2 regions of the Streptomyces polygonati genome follow, and region 2 is predicted to be linked to the other one. Evidence: predicted binding sites of a transcription regulator. Region 2 holds the regulator's gene; the other holds the start of a gene.
What was found. The regulator HrcA, encoded in region 2, represses chaperone genes, less so after heat shock. The targets are predictions, from matches to a motif close to TTNGCACTCNGNNNNNCNGAGTGCNAA.
Positions count from the first base shown of each region.

Region 1 (6,570 bases), on a different contig from region 2:
CCACGCGTACGACATCGGGCACCACGGTGGCGCCGACCAGGCGGTATACGCCTACGCCCGCGAGGATCTCGACCACTGGGAGCGGGAGTTGGGCCGCGAGCTGGCCGGCGGCTGCTTCGGCGAGAATCTCACCACCAGCGGCATCGACGTCAACTCCGCGCTGATCGGCGAGCGCTGGCGCGTCGGGGGCGTCCTGCTCGAAGTCTCCTGCCCGCGTATCCCCTGCTCCACCTTCGCCGGCTGGCTCGGCGAAAGCGGCTGGCTCCCCCGCTTCACCCGGGCCGCCCTGCCGGGCCCCTACTTCCGGGTGATCGAACCCGGCCAGATCACCGCGGGCGACCCGATCACCGTCGTCTCCCGCCCCCGGACCCACGCCGTCACCGTCGCCGTCTCCTTCCGCGCCCTCACCACCGCCCCCGACCTCCTCCCCCTCCTCCTCGACGTCCCCGCCTTCCCCGCCGACGAACGCGAAGCGATCCGCCGCCGCCTGGCCCGCTAGTGCTGTCACCGGTCCGTACGTCTGGGCCGTCCCGCCGGGGCCCTCTACGCTGCCCGCATGACGACTTCACTGATCACCGGTGCGACCTCCGGCATCGGCGCGGCCTTCGCGCGGCGGCTCGCGGCCGCGGGTCACCGTCTGGTGCTGGTCGCCCGCGACGAGGAGCGGCTGCGGCGCACGGCGGCGGAGCTGGGGGCGCGGTACAACACGGCGGCCGAGGTGCTGCCCGCCGATCTGGCCGAGGACGACGGCATCGCGGCGGTCGAGGCGCGCCTGCGTGATCCCGGCGCGCGGGTGCAGGTGCTGGTCAACAACGCGGGGTTCGGGCATCGCGGGAGGTTCCTGGAGACTTCCGTCACCGACGAGTCGCGCATGCTGAAGGTCCACTGCGAGGCGGTGCTGCGCCTCACCTCGGCGGCGGTGCCCGCCATGCGCGAGCGCCGCCACGGCTTCGTCATCAACGTGGCGTCCACCGCCGCGTTCATGCCCCGCGGCACCTACGGCGCCAGCAAGGCGTGGGTGGTCAGCTTCACCGAGGGCATCGCCCGCGAACTCGACGGCTCCGGCGTCCGCTTCCTCGCGCTGTGCCCGGGCCTGGTCCGCACCGAATTCCACGAACGCGCGGGCATGGATCCCGGCAAGGCCCCCTCCTGGGCGTGGCTCAACCCCAACAAGGTCGTCGCCACCGCGCTGCGCGACCTGTCCCGCGGCCGCACGGTCAGCATCCCCGACCCCCGCTACAAACTCGCCGTCGCCCTGGCCCGCCACACCCCGCCCGCCCTCTTCGCCGCGGCCTCCCAGCGCACCACCCGCCGCTACGACCCCAAGCTCTGAGCCGCCCGCGCCGGGTGGCTGAAACGCGTGCGGCCCGGCCCCCCCTCTTTCGAGGGGGGCCGGGCCGCTGCGGGTGTTCAGGTGGTGCGGGGGTGCGTCAGTGCGAGTGGCCGTGGCTGTGGCCGGCCTCGGCGGGCTCCTCTTCCTTCTTCTCGACGACCAGGGTCTCGGTCGTGAGGAGGAGGGAGGCGATGGAGGCCGCGTTCTCCAGGGCGGAGCGGGTGACCTTGACCGGGTCGATGACGCCGGCCTTGATGAGGTCGCCGTACTCGCCGGTGGCCGCGTTGAAACCGTGGCCCTTGTCGAGGTCGGCGACCTTGGCGGTGATCACATAGCCTTCGAGGCCGGCGTTCTCGGCGATCCAGCGCAGCGGCTCGACGGCGGCGCGGCGGACGACCGCGACACCGGTGGCCTCGTCGCCGGTCTTGCCCAGGTTGTCGTCGAGCACCTTGACCGCGTGGACCAGGGCGGAGCCACCGCCGGAGACGATGCCCTCCTCGACGGCCGCGCGGGTCGCGGAGATCGCGTCCTCCAGGCGGTGCTTCTTCTCCTTGAGCTCCACCTCGGTGGCCGCGCCGACCTTGATCACGCAGACGCCGCCGGCCAGCTTGGCGAGGCGCTCCTGGAGCTTCTCGCGGTCCCAGTCGGAGTCGGTGGTGCCGATCTCGGCCTTGATCTGGTTGACCCGGCCGTCGATCTCGGCCTTGTCACCGGCGCCGTCGACGATCGTGGTCTCGTCCTTGGTGACGGTGACCCGGCGGGCGGTGCCGAGCAGGTCGAGACCTGCTCCGTCCAGCTTGAGGCCGACCTCCTCGGCGATGACGGTCGCACCGGTCAGGGTGGCGATGTCGCCGAGCATGGCCTTGCGGCGGTCACCGAAGCCGGGCGCCTTGACCGCGACGGCGTTGAACGTGCCGCGGATCTTGTTGACGACCAGGGTGGACAGGGCCTCGCCCTCCACGTCCTCCGCGATGATCAGCAGCGGCTTGGACGCACCGGCCTGGATGATCTTCTCCAGCAGCGGCAGCATGTCCTGGATGGAGGTGATCTTGCCCTGGTGGATCAGGATGTACGGGTCGTCGAGGACGGCCTCCATCCGCTCCTGGTCGGTGACGAAGTACGGCGAGAGGTAGCCCTTGTCGAAGGCCATGCCCTCGGTGAACTCCAGCTCCAGGCCGAAGGTGTTGGACTCCTCGACGGTGATGACACCGTCCTTGCCGACCTTGTCCATCGCCTCGGCGATCAGCTCGCCGACCTGCTTGTCCTGCGCGGAGAGCGCGGCGACGGCGGCGATGTCCTCCTTGCCCTCGATCGCGCGGGCGGAGGACAGCAGCTCCTCGGAGACGGCCTTGACGGCCGCGTCGATGCCCTTCTTCAGGGCGGCGGGGGAGGCGCCGGCCGCGACGTTGCGCAGGCCTTCGCGGACCAGGGCCTGGGCCAGCACGGTCGCGGTGGTGGTGCCGTCACCCGCGATGTCGTTGGTCTTGGTCGCCACCTCCTTGACGAGCTGGGCGCCCAGGTTCTCGTACGGGTCGTCGAGCTCCACCTCACGGGCGATGGTGACGCCGTCGTTGGTGATCGTCGGGGCGCCGAACTTCTTGTCGATGACGACATTGCGGCCCTTGGGGCCGATGGTCACCTTCACGGTGTCGGCGAGCTTGTTGACGCCGCGCTCAAGGGCGCGACGGGCGTCCTCGTCGAACTTCAGAATCTTGGCCATGCCTGGGAACTACCTCGTCTACTCGTCAGTCAGTTGTCGTCGTCAGTCATCGGTGAGGACGGTCAACGAAACCGCCCCGGGGCCCCGGCCTGAAGGACACGGAGAACCCGGGGCGGGATCACGGCTGTTCGGTGAAGCCGGAAGACTTACTTCTCGACGATCGCGAGGACGTCGCGCGCCGAGAGGACGAGGTACTCCTCGCCGTTGTACTTCACCTCGGTGCCGCCGTACTTGCTGTAGAGCACGACGTCCCCCACGGAGACGTCGAGCGGCAGCCGGTTGCCGTCCTCGAAGCGGCCCGGACCGACGGCAAGGACGACGCCCTCCTGGGGCTTCTCCTTCGCCGTGTCCGGAATGACCAGGCCCGAGGCCGTGGTCTGCTCGGCGTCGAGCGGCTGGACCACAATGCGGTCCTCAAGCGGCTTGATGGCAACCTTGGTGCTGGCGGTCGTCACGATCCGACCTCCCCCTTCAAAGGGCTCACGGGAGTGTCTGTCTGGGTCGGCGACCTGGTAGGCCCGTCGTCGCGGGTGCCGGACCTGCCCGTCGCTGAGTTCTGGCACTCAGCGGTGCCGAGTGCCAGAACTGAGACTAGGACGCACTTAGCACTCGGTCAAGCGGAGTGCCAGTGGCGTGGTCCGGACGGGTGCATCAGTGCCCCTCCCGGGGACCGCGGGCGCCGGTCCGCACCGGCGGGACGGCGGCCCGGCCGGGTGACCGACAATGGTCCGGTGGACCCCGAGAACCTGCGCGACCTGCTGACCGAGGACGGCCGGGCGCTGCTCGGCGGGCTGCGCGACCACGACCCGGCCGCCGACCTGGCCGTGGCGACCCGGCTGCGCAGGAGCTACGACGCCGGGCTGGTCTCGGCGGCGCTCGGGCAGGCGCGGCTGCGGCAGCGGGCGGTGGCGAAATTCGGGCCGGACGACGCGCACCGGATGTATTTCACGCCGGACGGCGTCGAGCAGGCCACCCGAACGAGTGTCGCCGCCCACCGGGCCGAGCGTTTCCGGGCGCTGGGCGTGCGGCGACTGGCCGATCTGTGCGGCGGCATCGGCGGCGACGCGATCGCGCTGGCCCGGGCGGGCATCGAGGTGCTGGCCGTCGACCGCGACCCGCTGACCTGCGCGGTGGCCCGCGCCAACGCCGAGGCGCTGGGTCTGGCGGACCGGATCGAGGTGCGGTGCGCGGATGTCGCCGAGACGGATACGGCCGGCTACGACGCGGTCTTCGTCGACCCGGCCCGGCGGACCGGGCGGGGCCGCACCTTCGACCCCGAGGCCTACTCGCCGCCGCTGTCCTGGGCGGTGACCGCCGCCCGCCGCGTCCCCTTCGCCGCCGTGAAGGTCGCCCCCGGCATCCCGCACGAGGCGGTGCCCGCCGACGCCGAGGCCGAATGGGTGTCGGACCGGGGGGACGTGAAGGAGGCGGCGCTGTGGTTCGGCACCCGGCCCGGCGCCGTACGCGCCACCCTGCTGCCCTCGGGGGCTGCGCTGCGGGCCGCGTCCCTGCCGCCGGACCCGTCGGTGCGGCCGGTGGGGCGCTTCCTCTACGAGCCGGACGGCGCGGTCATCCGCGCGCATCTGGTGGCGGCGGTGGCCGAAGAGGTGGACGGCGGGCTGATCGACCCGACCATCGCCTATGTGACCGCGGACGAGCGGCGGCCGACGCCGTACGCGACGGCGTACGAGATCGGCGATGTGCTGCCGTTCAACCTGAAGCGGCTCAAGGCGCTGCTGCGGGAGCGGGAGGTGGGCACGCTGACGGTGAAGAAGCGCGGTTCCGCGGTGGAGCCGGAGGAGGTGCGGCGCCGGGTGAGACCGCGGGGGCCGAACGCGGCGACCGTCTTCCTCACCCGGGTGGCGGGCTCGCCCGCCATGCTCATCGGACGGCCGGCCGCACGGGACTGAGCGCGCGTCAGTCCCGGTCGCGAGGGTGCGTCAGCTCTCCACCGACACCGAGACGAACCGCCAGCGGTGCACCTGACGGCGGACCAGCTCGCCCGGCGGATCGGGCAGTTCGGGCAGCTCGGCGTCGTACGGCTGCTCCCACCAGCTGATCACCAGCACCCGGTCGCCGGGCGCGATCAGGAACTCCAGCCGCCGGGGCATCGGGGACAGGTCCTGCTCCCGGGCCCAGTCCAGCAGCCGGGGGCCGCAGCCGTCCGCCGCGGCGGCCTCCCACATCAGGGTGACGGTCATCCGTACAGGTTGTCCTTGCTCAGCTCATGGACATGGTCGTGATCGCGGCGGTGATCGTGCCTGTGATCGTGGCCGAGGACCTGGCCGTGGACGGGCTCCGGGACGCCGTGGCCGGGGACCTCGGGGTGCGCCTGCGGGTGGACGCGGGCCTGCGGCGCCTCGTGGCCGTCCTCGCCCGGCCGCCCGTGCGTGTGCCCCGGTACCGACACCTCGGTGACCGGCAGCGAGGAGTCGGCCGGCAGGTCGAGGGTGGAGGCCGGACGGCCGCGTGCCACCATCTCGGCGCCCAGGGCGGCGACCATGGCGCCGTTGTCCGTGCAGAGCCCCGGGCGGGGCACCCGCAGCCGGATACCGGCGTCCGCGCAGCGTTCGAGGGCCAGCGAGCGCAGCCGGGAGTTGGCGGCCACTCCCCCGCCGATCATCAGATGGTCGACGCCGTTGTCCTTGCAGGCCCGGATCGCCTTACGGGTCAGCACGTCCACCACCGCCTCCTGGAAGGACGCGGCCACATCGGCGATCGGGACCTCCCGGCCCTCCCGGCGCCGCGCCTCGACCCAGCGGGCGACCGCCGTCTTCAGCCCGGAGAAGGAGAAGTCGTAGGCCGCGTCCCGGCCGCCGGTCAGCCCGCGCGGAAAGGCGATCGACGCCGGGTCGCCGTCGCGGGCGTGGCGGTCGATGGCGGGCCCGCCGGGGAAGCCGAGGCCGAGCACCCGGGCCACCTTGTCGAACGCCTCGCCCGCCGCGTCGTCGATGGTCGCGCCCAGCGGCCGTACGTCGCCGGTGATGTCGGGGGCGAGCAGCAGCGAGGAGTGCCCGCCGGAGACCAGCAGCGCCATCGTGGGCTCGGGCAGCGGGCCGTGCTCCAGCTGGTCGACGCAGATGTGGGACGCCAGGTGGTTGACGCCGTAGAGCGGCTTGCCGAGCGCGTACGCGTACGCCTTGGCCGCCGACACCCCCACCAGCAGCGCGCCGGCCAGGCCGGGCCCGGCGGTGACCGCGATGCCGTCGAGGTCGCGGGCGCTCACCCCGGCCTGCTTCAGGGCCCGCTGGACGGTGGGGATCATCGCCTCCAGATGGGCGCGGCTGGCGACCTCGGGGACGACACCGCCGAAGCGGGCGTGCTCGTCGACGCTGGAGGCGATCGCGTCGGCCAGCAGGGTGTGCCCGCGCACGACGCCGACACCGGTCTCGTCGCACGAGGTCTCGATGCCCAGGACAAGGGGTTCGTCAGCCATGGATCTCTGTTTCCTGTACGCCTGGCTCGTCGCCGGCGGTGACGGTGGAGGCGGGGTCGGCAGGGGGATCGGCAGGGGGAT
Region 1 is NZ_JBHSBB010000010.1:690,065-696,634, forward strand. Features, by position in the region: gene ACFO3J_RS15710 (MOSC domain-containing protein) at 1-499, shown strand, start outside; gene ACFO3J_RS15715 (SDR family NAD(P)-dependent oxidoreductase) at 557-1,333, shown strand; gene groL (chaperonin GroEL) at 1,431-3,053, opposite strand; gene groES (co-chaperone GroES) at 3,200-3,508, opposite strand; gene ACFO3J_RS15730 (THUMP-like domain-containing protein) at 3,767-4,963, shown strand; gene ACFO3J_RS15735 (hypothetical protein) at 4,994-5,254, opposite strand; gene tsaD (tRNA (adenosine(37)-N6)-threonylcarbamoyltransferase complex transferase subunit TsaD) at 5,251-6,489, opposite strand; gene rimI (ribosomal protein S18-alanine N-acetyltransferase) at 6,482-6,570, opposite strand, start outside.
Region 1: the regulator HrcA is predicted to act here: its motif matches at 3,656-3,682, upstream of groES (co-chaperone GroES).

Region 2 (6,570 bases):
CCGCCGGATGCGGCTCCGGATTCTTCCGCGCCCCCGGGGGGAGGCCGGTGGGCCTCGTGCCCGGAAGGGCTCCGGGGTCGGTCGGGTCGGTGTGCGGCGCCGTGGCCGGTTCTGGGTCCGGCCGCGGGGGCGCGGGATCGGCTTCGGCCTTCAGATTCTTCCGCGCGGATCGGGTCAGGCCGGTGGGCCTTGTGCGCGGAAGGGCACCCGGGTGGGCCGCCGCCCGCTGAAAGCCCCGCTAGGGAACCGTGACGAAATCGATCAGGCGTTCCACCGCGCCCAGGAGTTCCGGCTGGAGGTCGCGGTAGGTGGTGACGGTGGAGAGGATGTGCTGCCAGGCCTCGCCGGTGGTGAGGTCGGTCCAGCCGAGGGCTTGGCAGACGCCGGTCTTCCAGTCCTGGCCGCGGGGGACACGGGGCCAGGAGGGGATGCCGACGGAGGACGGCTTGACCGCCTCCCAGACGTCGATGTAGGGGTGGCCGACGACCAGCACATCCGGGCCGGTGACGGACGCGGCGATGCGGGACTCCTTGGAGCCCGGGACGAGGTGGTCCACCAGGACGCCGAGGCGGGCGTCGGGGGTGGAGGAGAAGGCGGCGACGATGGCGGGGAGGTCGTCCACGCCCTCCAGGTATTCGACGACGACGCCTTCGACCCGCAGGTCGTGGCCCCAGACGCGTTCCACCAGCTCGGCGTCGTGGCGGCCCTCCACGTAGATCCGGCCCGCCCGGGCCACCCGGGCCTTGGCGCCGCGGACCGCGATGGAGCCGGAGGCGGACAGCAGGGGGCCGCGCGGGGCGGGCGTCGCGGACGGGCGGACCAGGGTGACGGCCTTGCCGTCGACGAGGAAGGCGCCCGGGGTCATCGGGAAGACGCGCAGCTTGCCGAAGCGGTCCTCCAGGGTCACCGTGAGGCCCTCCGCGGTCTTCTCCACGCGCACCACCGCCCCGCAGAAGCCCGTACCCGCCTCCTCGACCACCAGGTCCCGGTCCGCGGCCACCTCGGGCGGCGGCGCCGTCTTCTTCCACGGTGGGGTCAGATCGCCGTCGTAACTCCTGCTGCGCATGGGGGAGATCGTAGCCACGCGGTCCGCCCGCCGGCCGCCGGGACGCGACCGCGGTCCGGCTCGGACCCGGCCCGGGTGCGAACGGGACCCGTCCCGCCCCCACCCTGTCCATTTCCCTGGCCTTCGCTCAGGGGAGACACTGAATGTGCCTTTTGTCCCCGCCCCGCCGGAAGGGAGGAACGCCCATGGGCCTGCGTTCCCGCCTCGCGGCCATGGAGGAGCCCACCGGGGTCAAGGGCGGCTGGGGACTGCTGGCCGGATCGGCCGTGGTGATCGTGGGCGTGCCGATCGCGGACGCCTTCCTGCCGCACGACATCCACCTCGCCCACGTCCTGGTCGTACCGGTCGCGCTCGTCTCCGCCTTCGGCGGCCCGCGCCGCGGATTCGTGGCCGCCCTCCTGTCGGTGGCGTCGATCCTCGTCGCGAGCGGCGAGCGGCATGTGCTGTCCACCGAGAACGTCATCGTGGAACTCGTGTCCCTGATCGTGCTCTCCGTCCTGCTGATCCTCTTCAGCCATCTGCGCGAGAAACGGGAGCGCGAACTGGAGCGACTGCGGCTGGCCTCGGACACCGCCCAGGGCGTCGTACTGCGCGCGCTGCCCCCGCGGGCCGGGCCGCTGTCCATCGCGTCCGAGTACATGGCCGCCGACCTCGGGACCCGGGTCGGCGGCGACATGTACGCGGTGGCCCGCACCGCCCACGCCACCCGGCTGCTGATCGGCGACGTACGCGGGCACGGCCTGTCCTCGATCGGGGACACCGAGAGCGTGCTGGGCGCTTTCCGGGCCGAGGCCCACCGCCAGGGACCGCTGCCGCAACTGGTCGCGTCGCTGGAGGAGGGATTCCGCTGGAGCCTGACCGAGCTGCCGGAGGGGCCGTCGCAGACCGACACCGGGGAGCGCTTCGTGACGGCGGCGATCATCGAGATCCCGGACGACGAACCCTGCGCGCACGTGATCAACTGCGGGCACCCCTCCCCGCTCCTGCTGCACCGGGGCGACGCCACCCTCCTGAACGTGCCGGAGCCCGCGCCACCCCTCGGGCTGGGCACGCTGGGCAGAATGGGCGAGAGCGCCTACGCCGTCAGTACCTTCCCCTTCGCGCCCGGCGACCGGCTGATCCTCTACACCGACGGCGTCACGGAGGCCCGGGATCCCAGCGGCGCCTTCTATCCGCTGCTGGCCCGCGCCGTCACCTGGGGCGGCGACCGGCCGGGACCGCTGCTCAAAGCGATGACCGGCGATCTGCTGGCCCACGTGGCGGGCCCGCTGGAGGACGACATGGCGGTGGTCGCCGTGCAGCGCGAGATCCGCGCGAGGGCGCGGTGACCGGCGGCGGAGAGCCGGCGCCCGGAGGTCAGCCGGCCGGCGGCCCGGGGTCCGGGTCCGGCTCCGGCTCCGCGAAGCGCTCGGCCAGGGCGTCCCGCTGGGCCCGCAGGAAGCGCGCGTCCACCACCGCGCCGTGGCCCGGTACGTAGCGGGCGGTCTCCCCGCCCAGGGCCAGCAGCGCGTCCACCGTGGCCGCCCAGGCGGCCGGCACCGCGTCCTCGCCGGCCTGCGGCTCCCCGGACTCCTCCACCAGGTCGCCGCAGAAGACCACCGCCGGGTCGCTGGCGGTGGCGCCCGGTACGACCACCACCAGGTCGTGACCGGTGTGGCCGCGGCCGGGATGCACCAGCCGTACCGGCCGCTCACCGAGGTCGAGGCCGAGTTCGCCGAGCACCGGCCGGTCCGGGTGGACCAGCGCCGAGGCCGCCCGGGCGGCCTCCAGCGGGTCGGTGCCGAGCTCCACCGCCGTCTCGCGCATCGCCTCCCGCTCGCGCCGCAGATAGCCGTCCAGCGACGCCTCGCCGTACACCGCGGCGCCGGGGAACGCCGCCGTGCCGAAGACATGGTCGAAGTGTCCGTGGGTGAGCACGACGTGGGTGACCTCGCGGCCGGTCAGCGCCGCCACCTGCCGCCGCAGCTCCTCGCCGGCCTCCAGCGTGGAGCCGGTGTCGACCAGCAGCACACCGTCCGCGCCGACGACGAGGCCGACCGTCACATCGAGGTACGGCAGCCGCCGGCGGGCCACCCCGGGAGCCAGATGCTCCCACACCGAACTCCCGGCGCCCGGCTCCCCCGCACTCTCCACAGATTCCACAGGGGCGACGCTATCCCCGTGACCGCGGGTACGCGCGCCCTGGTGGCGCCCTCTCCGCCCCCGTCACGCCGCGCCCGCCCCTGGGCGCCACCAGCGCCCCCGCAGCCCCTCGCGCGCCACCCCGGAGCGCGAGGGGACGGCTCGTCGGACCGCGCACGGCGGCCGGCGCCGGGGTCGCCCGCGAACGATCACGAGCCGGATCGGAAGCGGTCTTGCCGAGCCCTTGCCGCCGCGCCGTACACTTGCTGCGGGAAAGCTGGCACTCGAAATGGACGAGTGCCAGGCCAGACGGCTCGGGGCCCACGGTTGGGAGGTGCGCGATGCTGAGCGAACGCAGACTCGAAGTGCTGCGTGCCATCGTTCAGGACTATGTCGGCACCGAGGAGCCGGTCGGGTCCAAGGCGCTGACCGAGCGCCACCAGCTCGGCGTGTCGCCCGCCACCGTCCGCAACGACATGGCCGTCCTGGAGGACGAGGGCTACATCGCCCAGCCGCACACCAGCGCCGGCCGTATCCCCACCGACAAGGGCTACCGGCTCTTCGTCGACAAACTGGCCGGTGTCAAGCCGCTGTCCGGCGCCGAGCGCCGCGCGATCCAGAACTTCCTGGGCGGCGCGGTCGACCTCGACGACGTGGTGGCGCGGACGGTGCGGCTGCTGGCCCAGCTCACCCGGCAGGTCGCGGTCGTGCAGTATCCGTCGCTGGTCCGCTCCTCGGTCCGGCACGTGGAGCTGCTGTCACTCGCGCCCGCCCGCCTCATGCTGGTGCTGATCACCGACACCGGACGGGTCGAGCAGCGGCTGATCGACTGCGCCGCCCCGGTCGGCGAGACCGTACTGGCGGATCTGCGGGCCCGGCTCAACAGCCGGGTCGTCGGCCGCCGGTTCGCCGATGTGCCGCCGCTGGTCCAGGACCTGCCGGAAAGCTTCGACCCGGACGACCGCCCGGCGGTCTCCGGTGTGCTCGCCACCCTCCTGGAAACCCTGGTCGAGGACAAGGAGGAGCGCATCATGCTCGGCGGCGCGGCGAACCTGACCAGGTTCAATCATGACTTCCCGCTGACGATCCGTCCGGTCCTGGAAGCACTGGAGGAGCAGATGGTGCTCCTGAAACTGCTCGGCGAAACCGCGGACTCGACGATGACGGTCCGCATCGGGCATGAGAACTTTCACGAGGGCCTCAATTCCACCTCCGTGGTGGCGGTCGGCTACGGTTCGGGCGACGAGGCAGTCGCCAAACTCGGCGTGGTCGGACCGACCCGCATGGACTACCCCGGAACGATGGGAGCGGTACGCGCAGTGGCACGTTACGTCGGACAGATCCTGGCGGAGTCGTAAGTGGCCACCGACTACTACGCCGTTCTCGGCGTGCGCCGTGACGCAGGACCTGACGAGATCAAGAAGGCATTCCGCCGGCTCGCCCGCGAACTGCACCCGGACGTCAATCCGGACCCGAAGACGCAGGAGCGGTTCAAGGAGATCAACGCGGCCTACGAGGTGCTCTCCGATCCGCAGAAGAAACAGGTCTACGACCTCGGCGGTGATCCGCTGTCCGCCGCCGGCGGTGGCGCGGGCGGGGCCGGCTTCGGGGCCGGCTTCGGCAACTTCAGCGACATCATGGACGCCTTCTTCGGGCAGTCGCAGCAGCGCGGCCCGCGCTCGCGCACCCGGCGCGGCCAGGACGCGATGATCCGGCTGGAGATCGAGCTGGACGAGGCCGCGTTCGGCACCACCAAGGACATCCAGGTGGACACCGCGGTCACCTGCGGCACCTGCAACGGCGAGGGGGCCGCGCCGGGTACGTCGGCGCAGACCTGCGACATGTGCCGCGGTCGCGGCGAGGTGTCCCAGGTCACCCGGTCCTTCCTCGGCCAGGTGATGACCTCGCGGCCGTGCCCGCAGTGCCAGGGCTTCGGCACGGTCGTGCCCACCCCCTGCCCCGAGTGCGCCGGCGACGGCCGGGTCCGCTCCCGCCGCACCCTGACGGTGAAGATCCCGGCCGGCGTCGACAACGGCACCCGGATCCAGCTGGCCGGCGAGGGGGAGGTCGGCCCCGGCGGAGGCCCGGCCGGTGACCTCTACGTGGAGATCCGCGAGGTCCCGCACCCGGTCTTCCAGCGCCGCGGCGACGACCTGCACTGCACGGTCACCCTCCCGATGACGGCGGCCTCACTCGGCACCAAGTGCCCGTTGGAGACGCTCGACGGTATGGAGGAGATCGACATCAGGCCCGGCACCCAGTCCGGCCAGTCCATCCCGCTCCACCAGCGCGGCATCACCCACCTGCGCGGCGGCGGCCGCGGCGACCTCGTCGTCCATGTCGAGGTCATCACCCCGCACAAGCTCGACGCCGATCAGGAAGAGCTGATGCGCCGCCTCGCCAAGCTCCGCGGCGAGGAACGCCCCACCGGCCAGTTCGCCCCGGGCCAGCAGGGCCTCTTCTCCCGCCTCAAGGACGCGTTCAACGGGCGCTGACCCGCCCGCACATCCCCACCAGGGGCGGCCCAGGGCCGGGGGAGCGCCGGTAGCGGCGGCTGCCCCGGCCACCCCGGCGTCCGGTGCGGGCCCGGGGTGGGGGCGGGGCGGGGGCAGCGGGGTGGCACGATGAACGCATGGGCGCGCTCACCGATCTCTCCTCCTTCTCGGCTCACCCGATCGTGCAAGCCCCGATGGCCGGCGGCGCCTCGAATCCGCAGCTGGCCGCGGCGGTCGGGGCGGCCGGCGGGCTCGGGTTCCTGGCCGCCGGCTACAAGACGTCCGAGGCGATGTACCAGGAGATCCGTCAGCTGCGGGACCTGACCTCGCAGCCCTTCGGGGTGAATCTGTTCATGCCCCAGCCCGGCACCGTCGACCCGTCCGCCGTCGCGGTGTACGCGGAGCAGCTGGCCGGCGAGGCCGCCTGGTACGCCACCGCGCTGGGCGACCCCGACACCGGTGGCGACGACGCCTACGACGCCAAGGTCGCGGTGCTGCTGGAGGACCCGGTGCCACTGGTCAGCTTCACCTTCGGCTGCCCCGAGCGCTCGGTCTGCGAGGCGTTCGCCAAGGCCGGTACGTACACGGTCGTCACCGTCACCTCGCCCACCGAGGCGCTCGCCGCCCAGCGGGCGGGCGCCGACGCGCTCTGCGTCCAGGGCGTGGAGGCCGGCGGCCATCAGGGCACCCACCGCGACGACCCGCAGCTCGACGGCGCCGGGATCGGCCTGCTCTCGCTGATACCGCAGGTCCGCGAGGTCGTACGGCTGCCGATGATCGCCGCGGGCGGGCTGATGCGCGGCGGCCAGATCGCCGCGGTGCTCGCGGCCGGGGCCGACGCCGCGGCCCTGGGCACCGCCTTCCTCGTCTGTCCGGAGTCCGGCGCCA
Region 2 is NZ_JBHSBB010000027.1:141,163-147,732, forward strand. Features, by position in the region: gene ACFO3J_RS29125 (DUF3097 domain-containing protein) at 239-1,066, opposite strand; gene ACFO3J_RS29130 (PP2C family protein-serine/threonine phosphatase) at 1,252-2,394, shown strand; gene ACFO3J_RS29135 (MBL fold metallo-hydrolase) at 2,423-3,208, opposite strand; gene hrcA (heat-inducible transcriptional repressor HrcA) at 3,529-4,545, shown strand; gene dnaJ (molecular chaperone DnaJ) at 4,546-5,682, shown strand; gene ACFO3J_RS29150 (nitronate monooxygenase) at 5,820-6,570, shown strand, end outside.